Candidatus Ruthia magnifica str. Cm (Calyptogena magnifica): one gene and its partners. The protein of the gene in region 1 interacts with the protein of each later gene in a pairwise test. Links are inferred from orthologs where the notes say so. Each region holds a gene or a part of one and is shown in the gene's direction. Other genes may lie near its edges.

Evidence for each region.
Region 2: the proteins of rpe (region 1) and dnaN interact in binary tests that used the Escherichia coli proteins (3 or more experiments, as listed by UniProt). The link is inferred for Candidatus Ruthia magnifica str. Cm (Calyptogena magnifica) from one-to-one orthologs.
Region 3: the proteins of rpe (region 1) and eno interact in binary tests that used the Escherichia coli proteins (3 or more experiments, as listed by UniProt). The link is inferred for Candidatus Ruthia magnifica str. Cm (Calyptogena magnifica) from one-to-one orthologs.

The regions. Positions count from the first base shown.
Region 1 is NC_008610.1:1,150,436-1,155,214, forward strand. What follows is about bases 776-3,603. They hold rpe (ribulose-phosphate 3-epimerase), read left to right. Parts: upstream 776-1,767; coding sequence 1,768-2,439; downstream 2,440-3,603. Other genes in these bases: gpmI (2,3-bisphosphoglycerate-independent phosphoglycerate mutase), read left to right, coding at 776-1,741. Also shown: redox-regulated ATPase YchF, read left to right, coding at 1-171; more of gpmI, read left to right, coding at 203-775; tsf (translation elongation factor Ts), read left to right, coding at 3,685-4,575. UniProt on the Escherichia coli protein: Catalyzes the reversible epimerization of D-ribulose 5-phosphate to D-xylulose 5-phosphate.
Region 2 is NC_008610.1:358-3,594, forward strand. What follows is about bases 240-3,237. They hold dnaN (DNA polymerase III subunit beta), read left to right. Parts: upstream 240-1,185; coding sequence 1,186-2,289; downstream 2,290-3,237. Other genes in these bases: dnaA (chromosomal replication initiator protein DnaA), read left to right, coding at 240-974; gyrB (DNA topoisomerase (ATP-hydrolyzing) subunit B), read left to right, coding at 2,589-3,237. In the rest of the region: more of dnaA, read left to right, coding at 1-239. UniProt on the Escherichia coli protein: Confers DNA tethering and processivity to DNA polymerases and other proteins. Acts as a clamp, forming a ring around DNA (a reaction catalyzed by the clamp-loading complex) which diffuses in an ATP-independent manner freely and bidirectionally along dsDNA.
Region 3 is NC_008610.1:378,151-381,367, reverse strand. The notes cover bases 240-3,217. They hold eno (phosphopyruvate hydratase), read left to right. Parts: upstream 240-1,078; coding sequence 1,079-2,356; downstream 2,357-3,217. Other genes in these bases: RMAG_RS01800 (HlyC/CorC family transporter), read left to right, coding at 2,392-3,217; dnaJ (molecular chaperone DnaJ), read left to right, coding at 240-1,061. Also shown: more of dnaJ, read left to right, coding at 1-239. UniProt on the Escherichia coli protein: Catalyzes the reversible conversion of 2-phosphoglycerate (2-PG) into phosphoenolpyruvate (PEP). It is essential for the degradation of carbohydrates via glycolysis.

The DNA.
Region 1 (4,779 bases):
ATTCACGGTGATTTTGAAAAAGGTTTCATTCGTGCCCAAACCGTTTCATTTTCTGATTTTATTGAGTTTGGTGGTGAGAAAGGTGCAAAAGATGCTGGAAAATTACGCTCAGAAGGCAAAGAATACATCGTTCAAGATGGCGATGTGATACACTTTCTGTTCAGTGTGTAAATTTATTTAATCTTGGTACAAATTATTATTAATGAAATCTAAAAAACAAACAAAATTATTATTAATTCTAGATGGCTGGGGGTATTCTGAAACAATCCAAAACAATGCTATTGCACTAGCAAATACACCAGTTTGGGATAAATTAAACCAAACCTTCCTACACTCTTTAATTCACACCAGTGGAAAAGACGTTGGCCTGCCTGGTAAGCAAATGGGAAATTCAGAAGTAGGGCATCTTAATCTGGGCGCAGGACGCATTGTGAAACAAGACTTTACTCGCATTTATAACGAGCTTCAAAATGGTGATTTCTTTAGAAACCCAATCTTAAAAAATTCATTAGAATACGCAAATGATAACAACAAAGCGGTTCATATTATGGGGCTTTTATCTGATGGTGGAGTACACTCGCACGAAGAACAAATCCACGCTATGTTAGAAATGACACACAAACAAGGTTGTAAAAATGTCTATTTACACTTATTTACAGACGGTAGAGATTGTGCGCAAAAAAGTGCCGAAAAATACATTCAAAAATTTGAAGAAAAAATGGCTATTCTTGGTACGGGGGAAATTGTTAGCATTATTGGCCGATACTTTTCAATGGATCGGGATAATCGCTGGTCGCGTATTCGTTGTGCTTATGAACTTATCGCCAAAGGCAAGGCAAAATTTTTAGCTCAATCTGCCCTACATGCTGTTGAATTAGCATACGCACGCGGTGAAACAGATGAATTCATTCAATCAACCTCAATTAAAATTCCGATCTCAATTAAAAAAGGAGATGTGTTAATTTTCATGAATTATCGTGCAGATCGTGCTAGGCAAATTACACGCGCCTTTACTGATGAAAATCTTCAAGGGTTTTCACGTGGAACATTCGTCCCAACCCAATTTATTTGTCTAACTGAATACAAAAAAGACTTTAACCTTCCAGTGGCTTATCCATCTTCTAAACTAAACAATGTTCTAGGAAAATATTTATCAAATTTAGGTATGACCCAACTTAGAATTGCTGAAACTGAAAAATATGCACACGTCACTTTTTTCCTCAATGGTGGTGTTGAGCAAGCTTTTAATGGCGAAGACCGCATACTAATTCCTTCACCCGATGTTGCCACTTATGACCTACAACCTGAAATGAGCGCATTTGAACTAACCGACGCATTGATTGAAAGTATTGAAAGCCAGAAATATGATTTAATTATTTGCAATTTTGCCAACACTGACATGGTGGGGCATTCTGGCAAACTAAACGCTACCATTAAGGCTGTTGAAACCATTGATAGTTGCTTAGGTATTATTCATAAAGCTATGTTTGCTATTAGTGGCGAGATACTAATAACCGCTGATCATGGCAATGCAGAACAAATGATTAACCCGAAAACTCATGAAGTGCATACAGCACACACCAACAACCCAGTCCCTTTAATCTTTGTTAGTGAGCGTAAAGCAGACATTTCCGAACCAGAAAAAGGTGCATTATCAGACATTGCACCAACATTATTAGCAATGATGGATATTGAAAAGCCAAATGAAATGACTGGTAATAGCTTATTAACTTTTAAGTAAAATACTACTCATACAGGGAGAAATTCATGAAACAAACTAATTTTATTGCCCCTTCGATTCTTGCAGCAGACTTTACCAGACTAGGCGAAGAAGTTGATAACGTACTTAGAGATGGCGCAGATATCATCCACTTTGACGTCATGGACAATCACTATGTACCAAATTTAACCATCGGTCCTCTGGTATGTGAAGCACTTAGAAATCATGGCGTTAGTGCGCCAATTGATGTTCACTTAATGGTGAAACCAGTTAATAGAATTATTCCTGATTTTATTAAGGCTGGTGCATCATATATTACTTTTCACCCTGAAGCGTCAGAACATATTGATAGAACATTAAGTATGATTCAAGAAGAGAGTTGTAAAGCTGGCCTAGTATTTAACCCTGCAACACCACTACACATATTAGAAAATGTCATGGATAAACTAGACATGATTTTATTAATGTCAGTTAACCCTGGTTTTGGCGGACAATCTTTCATCCCCCATACATTGGAAAAATGTCGTAAAGTCAGAAAACTGATTGATGCAAGTGGCAAGAATATTCGTTTAGAAATTGATGGTGGTGTAAAGATTGACAACATTCGTGAAGTAGCTAAAGCTGGTGCAGATACCTTTGTTGCTGGCTCTGCAATCTTCAGCACTGATGATTACAAGAAAACCATTGATGCAATGCGTGTAGAGCTTACTAAAACTTAATTAACTTGAAGAGTCATCCATAATTTTCGGTATAATTATTCGCTTTATTGAATCTATTGTTACGCTAAATCACAATGGGTTTAAAAGTCAAGTTAGGCGATCTGACTTGTTTTAATGTATCACACAACTCGACATATTAGTCAGGGTGCTTTTGCAAAAGAGTTGACTGGTATAAGTTGTGGAAGAAAGTGCTAATAGGCGCTTAGATTAACCCTTGGAGAAAATATAATGGCAAAAACGTCAATGAAAAAAATGCTAGAAGCTGGTGTACACTTTGGTCATCGTTCTCGTTTCTGGAGCCCAAAAATGGGACGCTTTATTTATGGCACTCGTAACGGTGTTCATATTATTAACCTAGAAAAAACACTACCTCTGTTCAATGATGCGCTTAACTTTGCAAGTAAAATTACAGCAGTTGGTAGATCAATTTTATTTGTAGGTACAAAAAGAGCAGCAAGCAATATCATCAAACAAGAAGCCATGCGTTGTGGCATGCCATATGTTAATCACCGCTGGTTAGGTGGCATGATGACGAATTATAAAACTATTAAAGTCTCTATTAAACGCCTAAAAGATCTTGAGTTTTTAGCAGAAGAAAATTTTAATCAATTTGGTAAAAAAGAAGCGCTGATGATGACGCGTGAAATGGAAAAATTAGAACGCAGTCTTGGCGGTATTAAAGATTTAAATGACATTCCAGATGTTATCTTTGTGATTGACATTGGTGTTGAAAAAAATGCAGTCGCAGAAGCTAAAAAACTACACTTACCCATTATTGGCATTGTAGACACTAACCACAGCCCTGAAGGCATTGATTATGTTATCCCTGGCAATGATGACTCCATCAGAGCAATTGGTTATTACGCAAGAGAAATTGCAAATGCTATTTTAGAAGCCAAAGCTGCTACTAGCACCTCAATTGAGAAAAAAGTTTCAGTCAAAAAACTAGAAACTAAAAAACCTGGCTCCAAAAAAACGCCTATTGAACAGGTACCAGCAAAAGAAGAGATCATCAAAACGTCTATCAAAGAAGACAAGCCTGAAACACTAAATAAAATAGCTCTTAATACAATGAAAAAAGCTGACTTGATTGCTTATGCTGAAACACAAGGTGTCACTATTAACAGTACTGACACTAAGGCGCAAACTATCGAAAAGCTTGCATAGTTTATAACAACACATTGATTAATATATATTTTTATTACTTATAAGCAAAAAATACACAACACAAACAGGAGATTAATTATGACAATTACAGCCTCTTTAGTTAAAGAATTGAGACAAAGAACAAGTGCAGGCATGATGGACTGCAAACAGGCCTTAACTGAAACTAATGGCGACATGGAAGCAGCCATTGACTTAATGCGCACCTCTGGCGCTGCCAAAGCTACTAGAAAGGCAGGTCGTATTACAATTGAAGGTTTGGTTAAAGTTAATATTAGCGCTGACAAGAAAACAGTCACTATTTTAGAAGTTAATTCTGAAACTGATTTTGTTACCAAGGGCGATGTATTTATTGGTTTTGTTGATATGCTAGGCACACTAGCACTTAAAACAACACCTATCAACATTGAAGAATTTTTATCTCAAACGCTAGATAATGGCGACTCATTAGAAAAAGCACGTGAGGACATCATTGCAAAAGTAGGCGAAAATATTGCAATCAGACGCGTACAAACAATCACAACCAATAATGGCGTCATTGGCACATATAAGCATGGCGAACGTATTGCTGTAGTAACGGTATTAGAAGGTGGCGATGAAGTGCTAGCAAAAGACATAGCAATGCACATTGCTGCTAGCAAGCCAGAGTGCATTTCTGAAGCAGAATTATCTACAGATCTTCTAGAAAGAGAAAAAGCAATCTTTGTTAAACAGGCCAAAGAATCAGAAAAGCCAGACAATTTTATTGAAAAAATAATTGTTGGTCGTATGAAAAAATTTGTGAATGAAATAACCTTATATGGTCAATATTTTGTTAAAGATCCAGACACAACAATAGGTAAACTTGTACAATCAAACAATGCACAAGTTAAGTCTTTTGTGCGATTTGAAGTTGGTGAAGGCATTGAAAAGAAAGAAGAGAACTTTGCTGATGAAGTTATGGCACAAATTCAAGGGGCCAATACTGATTAAAAGGTGTTTATTCACCTTACCACCAAAAAGGGCACACCCATACACAATTATCTGTTTGTTTCAACCAATTAAATAAAGCAATTAGAATATCATTTTTCAGACAAAATAGATTAAGGCAGCTATTAACAATATTAACCACAAAGCATCATAATAGGTCGATTATCAATACGCTTGACACTGGCAAAAATGATAAATGTAGGTAGT
Region 2 (3,237 bases), 1.2 Mb from region 1 along the record:
ATGGCGCAACTAAACAAATTGCTGAAAATATAAAAACCTCGCCCTATAATCCTTTTATTATCTATGGAGGCTCAGGACTTGGAAAAACACACTTAATGCAAGCCGCTGGACATTTATCAAAAGAAAAAAATCAAAATATTAAAGTGATTTACGTACCCTTGATGGATTTTGTTAGAAATATTACCTCTAGCCTGAGGCACAATACTATTGAAAATATTAAAACTTTTTATCAGTCTGCTGATTTATTATTGGTTGATGATATTCATTTAATTGCAGGAAAGGAAAAATCTCAAGAAGAGTTTTTTCATATTTTTAATTTCCTATTTAATGGTAAAAAGCAAATTATTTTTACCTGCGATCAATCGCCTAAAAACATAAAATCACTAGAAAATCGTTTAAAAACTCGATTTTCACAAGGTTTAAACCTACATTTAACTCCCCCAGAATTAGAGATGCGTGCTGCTATTTTGCTTAAAAAATCACAAAATAAAAGAATTAACATCAACTTAACAGAAGACACTGCTTTATTTATTGCTACTCATATTGCTTCTAATGTTAGAGACCTTGAAGGGGCTCTTCTTAAACTCAAAGCTTTTGTTGATTTTTCAAAAATAAATCATGATTTTATTTCTAAAGAGATTGTCGAAACAGCCTTAGGTGATTTAATCAAACCCCAAATTAAAAACATTGATATTAATGATATACAAAAAGAGGTGGCTAAACATTATGCTTTAACCATCTCTGATTTAAGTTCAAAATCTCGTAAACAACACATGGTACTTGCCAGACAAATGGCAATATTCATTTGCCATGAATTAAGTTCTTTATCACTAAGTAAAATTGGAAAACATTTTGGAAATCGAGATCATTCCACCGTTTTACATGCAATTAAAAAAATCAAAGAAAAACACCTAGAAAACATTGAAATAAAAAATGATTACGAGTTAATAAAATTAAAACTAGCTAACTTATAAACATATATACAACCAACTTATCTAACTAACTATGAACAACACTAATAACTTAAACACTTTACAAAATTTATACACATATCCACATTTTTTTACATAAAATACTTAAATTTTATCAATAGATTAAAACTTTATTTTTAAAAGAAAAATAACCATTATCAACATAAAATAACTACACTAATAATAATAATAACTTTCTAAAAAGGATTTTTTGATGAACATACAACTCACCGTTAAAGAACTACTTACCCCATTGCAAATAGTTATTAGTGTAGTTGAAAAAAAACAAAAATTACCTATTCTTTCTCATGTCCTTATCCAACTTAAAGATAATTTACTAACTTTAACTACAACCGACATGGAAATTGAAATAAGAGCCTCTCAAATTATAAAAAACCAAGAAGAAATTTCTTTTACTATTTATGCAAAAGACCTAATTGATATTATAAAAAAATTATCAGAAGATATAATCATTGAATTTATCATTGAAAGTTCTAAAATTTACATCAAAGTTAATAAAAATTCATTTGAACTCAACACATCCAATCATCAAGATTTTCCGTCATTACCAAAAATAAAAAACAGCGATATTATTAAAATAAAACGACATGTTTTAAAAGATTTAATTGAAAATACTAGTTTTTCAATGGGTAGCCAAGATATTAGAACTTACTTAAATGGTTTATATCTCGAAATTGACAAAAATAGCATTGTTGTTGTTGCAACTGATGGTCATCGACTTTCTATTGGAAAAGTAAAACAAACCCATAACTTATCCAATAAAAAATCAGTCATTTTACCAAGAAAAGCAGTGTTCGAATTAACCAAACTACTTAACAAAAATGGATATAAAGAAATTGACATTCATTTATCAGATAATTATTTTTATCTTATTAGTAATAACACGACTATTATTAGTCGATTAATTGATGGCAATTTTCCTAACTATTTACAAGTACTTCCAACAAATTTTAACAATATTATCATTATTAACCGCCTAGCTTTTCTAAACTCATTACAACAAGCCTCAATTTTTGTTGAAGAACGAACTAAAGGAGTTAAATTAGTATTTAAAAACTCTAAATTACATATTTTTTCACATTCTGAAAGAGGACAAGCAAAAACGCAAATTAATATTAAAAATTTTGATAAAGAAATTGAAATTGCATTTAATATTAATTACTTAATTTCAATTTTAGAAAAATTACACACCAATGAAATTAATATGATAGTTCCGGATGGAAAAAGCCAATCCTGCTTATTAAGTAGTATGAATGATGATATTTACCAATATGTTGTCATGCCTATGCGTATTTAATATTTGAATTATGATTGAAAAAACTAATGAATTAGTACACGAAAAACAAAATACCATATCTTTTTATATAAATTATTTTATTTAATTAAAATCAGATTAAACCAAAAAGTTTATACATTATATTATCCAAATTTTTAAATTAAAGCCATCATAAAAACAGTTTTAAATTTTTATTTAATTTAAAAGAAATATTTTGATAATATACTACTTTGTCCATGTTAAACATAACAGTATAAACCATAAGCAAACAGGATCTATCTGTTTGCATGGTATAATTATTTTATTTATTTACAGCGCTTATGTCGGAAAAACAATCACAAGAATATCAAGCTTCTAGTATTAAAATTTTAAAAGGATTGGATGCAGTTCGAAAACGTCCTGGCATGTACATTGGTGATACAGATGATGGTACTGGATTGCATCACATGATATTTGAAGTTGTTGATAATGCTATTGATGAAGCTTTAGCTGGATTTTGTTCAAAAATTAATATTACTCTTCACGAAGATCTATCAATTTCTGTTAACGATAATGGTCGTGGTATTCCTGTTGATATTCATCCTAAAGAGGGAATATCTGCAGCAGAAGTAATTATGACTATGCTCCATGCAGGAGGTAAATTTGATGACAACTCTTATAAAATATCAGGTGGATTACATGGCGTGGGTATATCTGTTGTTAATGCACTGAGTGAATGGGTTGAATTAACTGTGTACCGTAATGGTAAAATTTATTTTCAACATTATAATATTGGTGTACCTAATGAACCTATAAAAGTAATTGGAAAATCAGACAAAACAGGTACAACCATTCACTTTAAACCCAATGTTGATATTTTTTCAATTACTGAATTTAAATATGATATTTTAGTAAATCGTATTCGTGAATTATCTTTCTTAAACTTAGGTGTTCATATTCAAGTTAAAGAATTATCAACAGGAAAGAAAG
Region 3 (3,217 bases), 770 kb from region 1 along the record:
TTGCAAAAAATGCAGACGCTAAGCAAATTAAAAAAGCTTATAAGCGTTTAGCAATGAAACACCACCCTGATCGTGTTAAAAACGACAAGGCATCAGCTGAAAAAAAATTTAAAGAAATTCAAAAAGCTTATGCTATTTTATCTGATGTTCAAAAACGTCAAGCCTACGACCAATTTGGTCATGTAGGTGGTAACGCCAATGTGGGATCTGCTGGTGGCAACCCATTCGGAGGTGGTTTCGGTGATATTTTCGGTGATATTTTTGGTGGTGGTTCTCAACAATCCAACAATCGTGGCTCAGATTTACGTTATGATTTAGAAATTGATTTAAAGAAAGCTGCACAAGGCAGCACTGTTAAAATTCGCATTCCAAAAAATGAAACTTGCGATACCTGTTCAGGTATTGGTGCAAAATCCGGCACCAATGTTAAAACTTGCTCAATTTGTAGTGGCGTAGGGCAAGTACAAACACAACAAGGATTTTTTACCGTGCAACGCCCTTGTGGTACTTGCTCTGGCACAGGTCAAAAAATTGAATTCCCTTGTGGCACTTGCCGTGGACAAGGCTTGGTGCGTAAACAAAAAACACTGTCAGTAAAAATCCCTGCAGGGGTAGATACAGGTAATCGAATTCGTTTGAGTGGTGAAGGCGAAGCAGGCACTATAGGTAGCTCTAGTGGTGATTTATACGTACAAGTCCACGTTAAAAAACACGCCATTTTTGAACGTGAAGATAACGATTTATATTGTGAAGTTCCTATTGACTTTGCAACTGCAGCACTAGGCGGCTCAATTGAAGTGCCTACACTTGAGAACAAATTAAAAATTAAAGTTCCATCAGGTACACAAACTGGAAAACTGTTTCGCTTGCGTGACAAAGGTATCAGCCACCTTCAACGTGATGGTTCTGGAGATTTAATCTGTCAAGTTAAGATTGAAACCCCCGTTAATCTAAATAAGAAACAACAAGATTTACTACAAAAGTTTTCCAGCTCATGTGGTAAAAAACATCATCCTGAATCAGACTCCTTTTTTGATAAAATGAAATCATTTTTTGGATAAAAAACAGGAGATATTTAGTGAACATTAAACAAATTAAAGCAAGAGAAGTTCTTGATTCTAGAGGCAATCCAACTGTTGAAGTGGATGTCATCCTTGATGATGACACAATCGGTAGTGCAATGGTGCCATCTGGTGCATCAACGGGTCAACGTGAAGCTTTAGAGTTACGCGATGGAGGTACGCGCTATTTAGGAAAGGGGGTTTTAAAAGCCGTTGAGTTTGTCAACACAGAAATTTGTAATACTTTAATTAACTTTGGCATTGAGGATTTAGGCAAGATTGATCAAGCAATGATTGATTTAGATGGCACCGAAACCAAATCAAGATTAGGTGCAAACGCAATTTTGGCAGTCTCATTAGCTGTTGCTCATGCTAACGCTAATAGACAACATAAGCCATTATACATGTCATTAAATCAAGGTGAAAATTACAAACTTCCTGTGCCTATGATGAATATTATTAATGGTGGAGAGCACGCTAACAATAATGTTGATATTCAAGAATTTATGATTATTCCTGCTGGTGCGCCAAGTTTTAAAGAAGCGCTACGTTATGGGGCTGAAGTGTTTCATCATTTAAAAGCAGTGTTAGAAGCTAAAAACATGAATACTACAGTGGGTGATGAAGGTGGTTTTGCCCCTGATTTGTCTTCAAATGAAGATGCTATTAAAGTTATTTTAGAAGCGATTGACAATGCAGGCTACAAAGCAGGTAAAGATATTTTTATTGGCATTGATGCAGCAAGTTCAGAATTTTATGAAAACGGCACTTACAATTTAGTTTCTGAAAACAAATCACTCAATTCTGAAGAATTTGTTGATTATTTAGCCAACTGGGTAGAAAACTATCCAATTATTTCAATTGAAGATGGCATGGATGAGAATGATTGGAATGGCTGGAACCTATTAACCAAAAAAATAGGTGACAAAGTACAATTGGTTGGTGATGACCTATATGTAACCAATAGTAAGTTTTTAAAACAAGGTATCGAGAAAAACATTACCAACTCTATTTTAATTAAAGTCAATCAAATTGGCACCCTAACTGAAACCTTTCAAGTCATGAAAATGGCGACAGATGCTGGTTATACCTCAGTTATGTCGCATAGATCTGGTGAAACTGAAGATACGACCATTGCCGATTTAGCAGTAGCCACTGGTTGTGGTCAAATCAAAACTGGTTCATTGTCAAGATCAGATCGTTTAGCAAAATATAACCGTCTTCTTCGTATTGAAGAAGAGTTAGGGGCTAAGGCAGTTTATCCAGGGCTTGATGCTTTCAATCATTTAAATTAAACTCATCACTTTATATAATAAGTCAACACAACTGATTGGAATCACTCTCAACTTTTTGGCTTAGCACCATCCTTTTTGGACTGATATTAAGTTCTGCATTTTTTTCTAGTACTGAAACTTCAATGATGGCAATTAATCGCTATCGTCTGAAAGTCTTAAGCAAAAATAATAAAAATGCAAAACGCACCGAGCATTTACTTAATGACTTAGATCATCTAATTGGTACAATTTTATTAGGCAACAACTTTGTTAATATTTTTGCCTCTAGTATTACAACTATACTAGCCATTAAACTATGGGGTGAAGGCTCAATTGTACCAGCCTCTTTGACGTTAACTTTTATCATCTTGATTTTTGCAGAAACAACTCCTAAAACATTTGCTGCTAAAAATCCTGAAAAAATTGCTTTACCAGCCTCAATTATAATTACAGCGTTAATCAAGTTATTTAAGCCTTTTGTTTGGCTAATTGCCAAATTATCAAAGATGATATTGATATTATTTGGCATAAAAAACGAACCACATGACAATCTTATTAGCTCAGAGGAGTTAAAAATGGTGGTTAATGATGCCAAGCCCATTATTGCTTCTAATTATCAAAAAATGTTGCTTAATATTATTGACTTAGAGAAGGTTAAAGTTGAAGATATTATGATTCCTAGACACGAGTTAATCAGCATTGATATTAACAAGCCTGACGAAATTTTAAAACAATTTGAACGTATACAGCACACTAGATTACTCACTTATGAGACATCAAGTGATAATATTACTGGCATATTGCACATGCGTGATATTGTAAATTTATACGCCAAGGGTGATTTTAGTATTGACAATGTATTAGCACTGGTTCGCACACCTT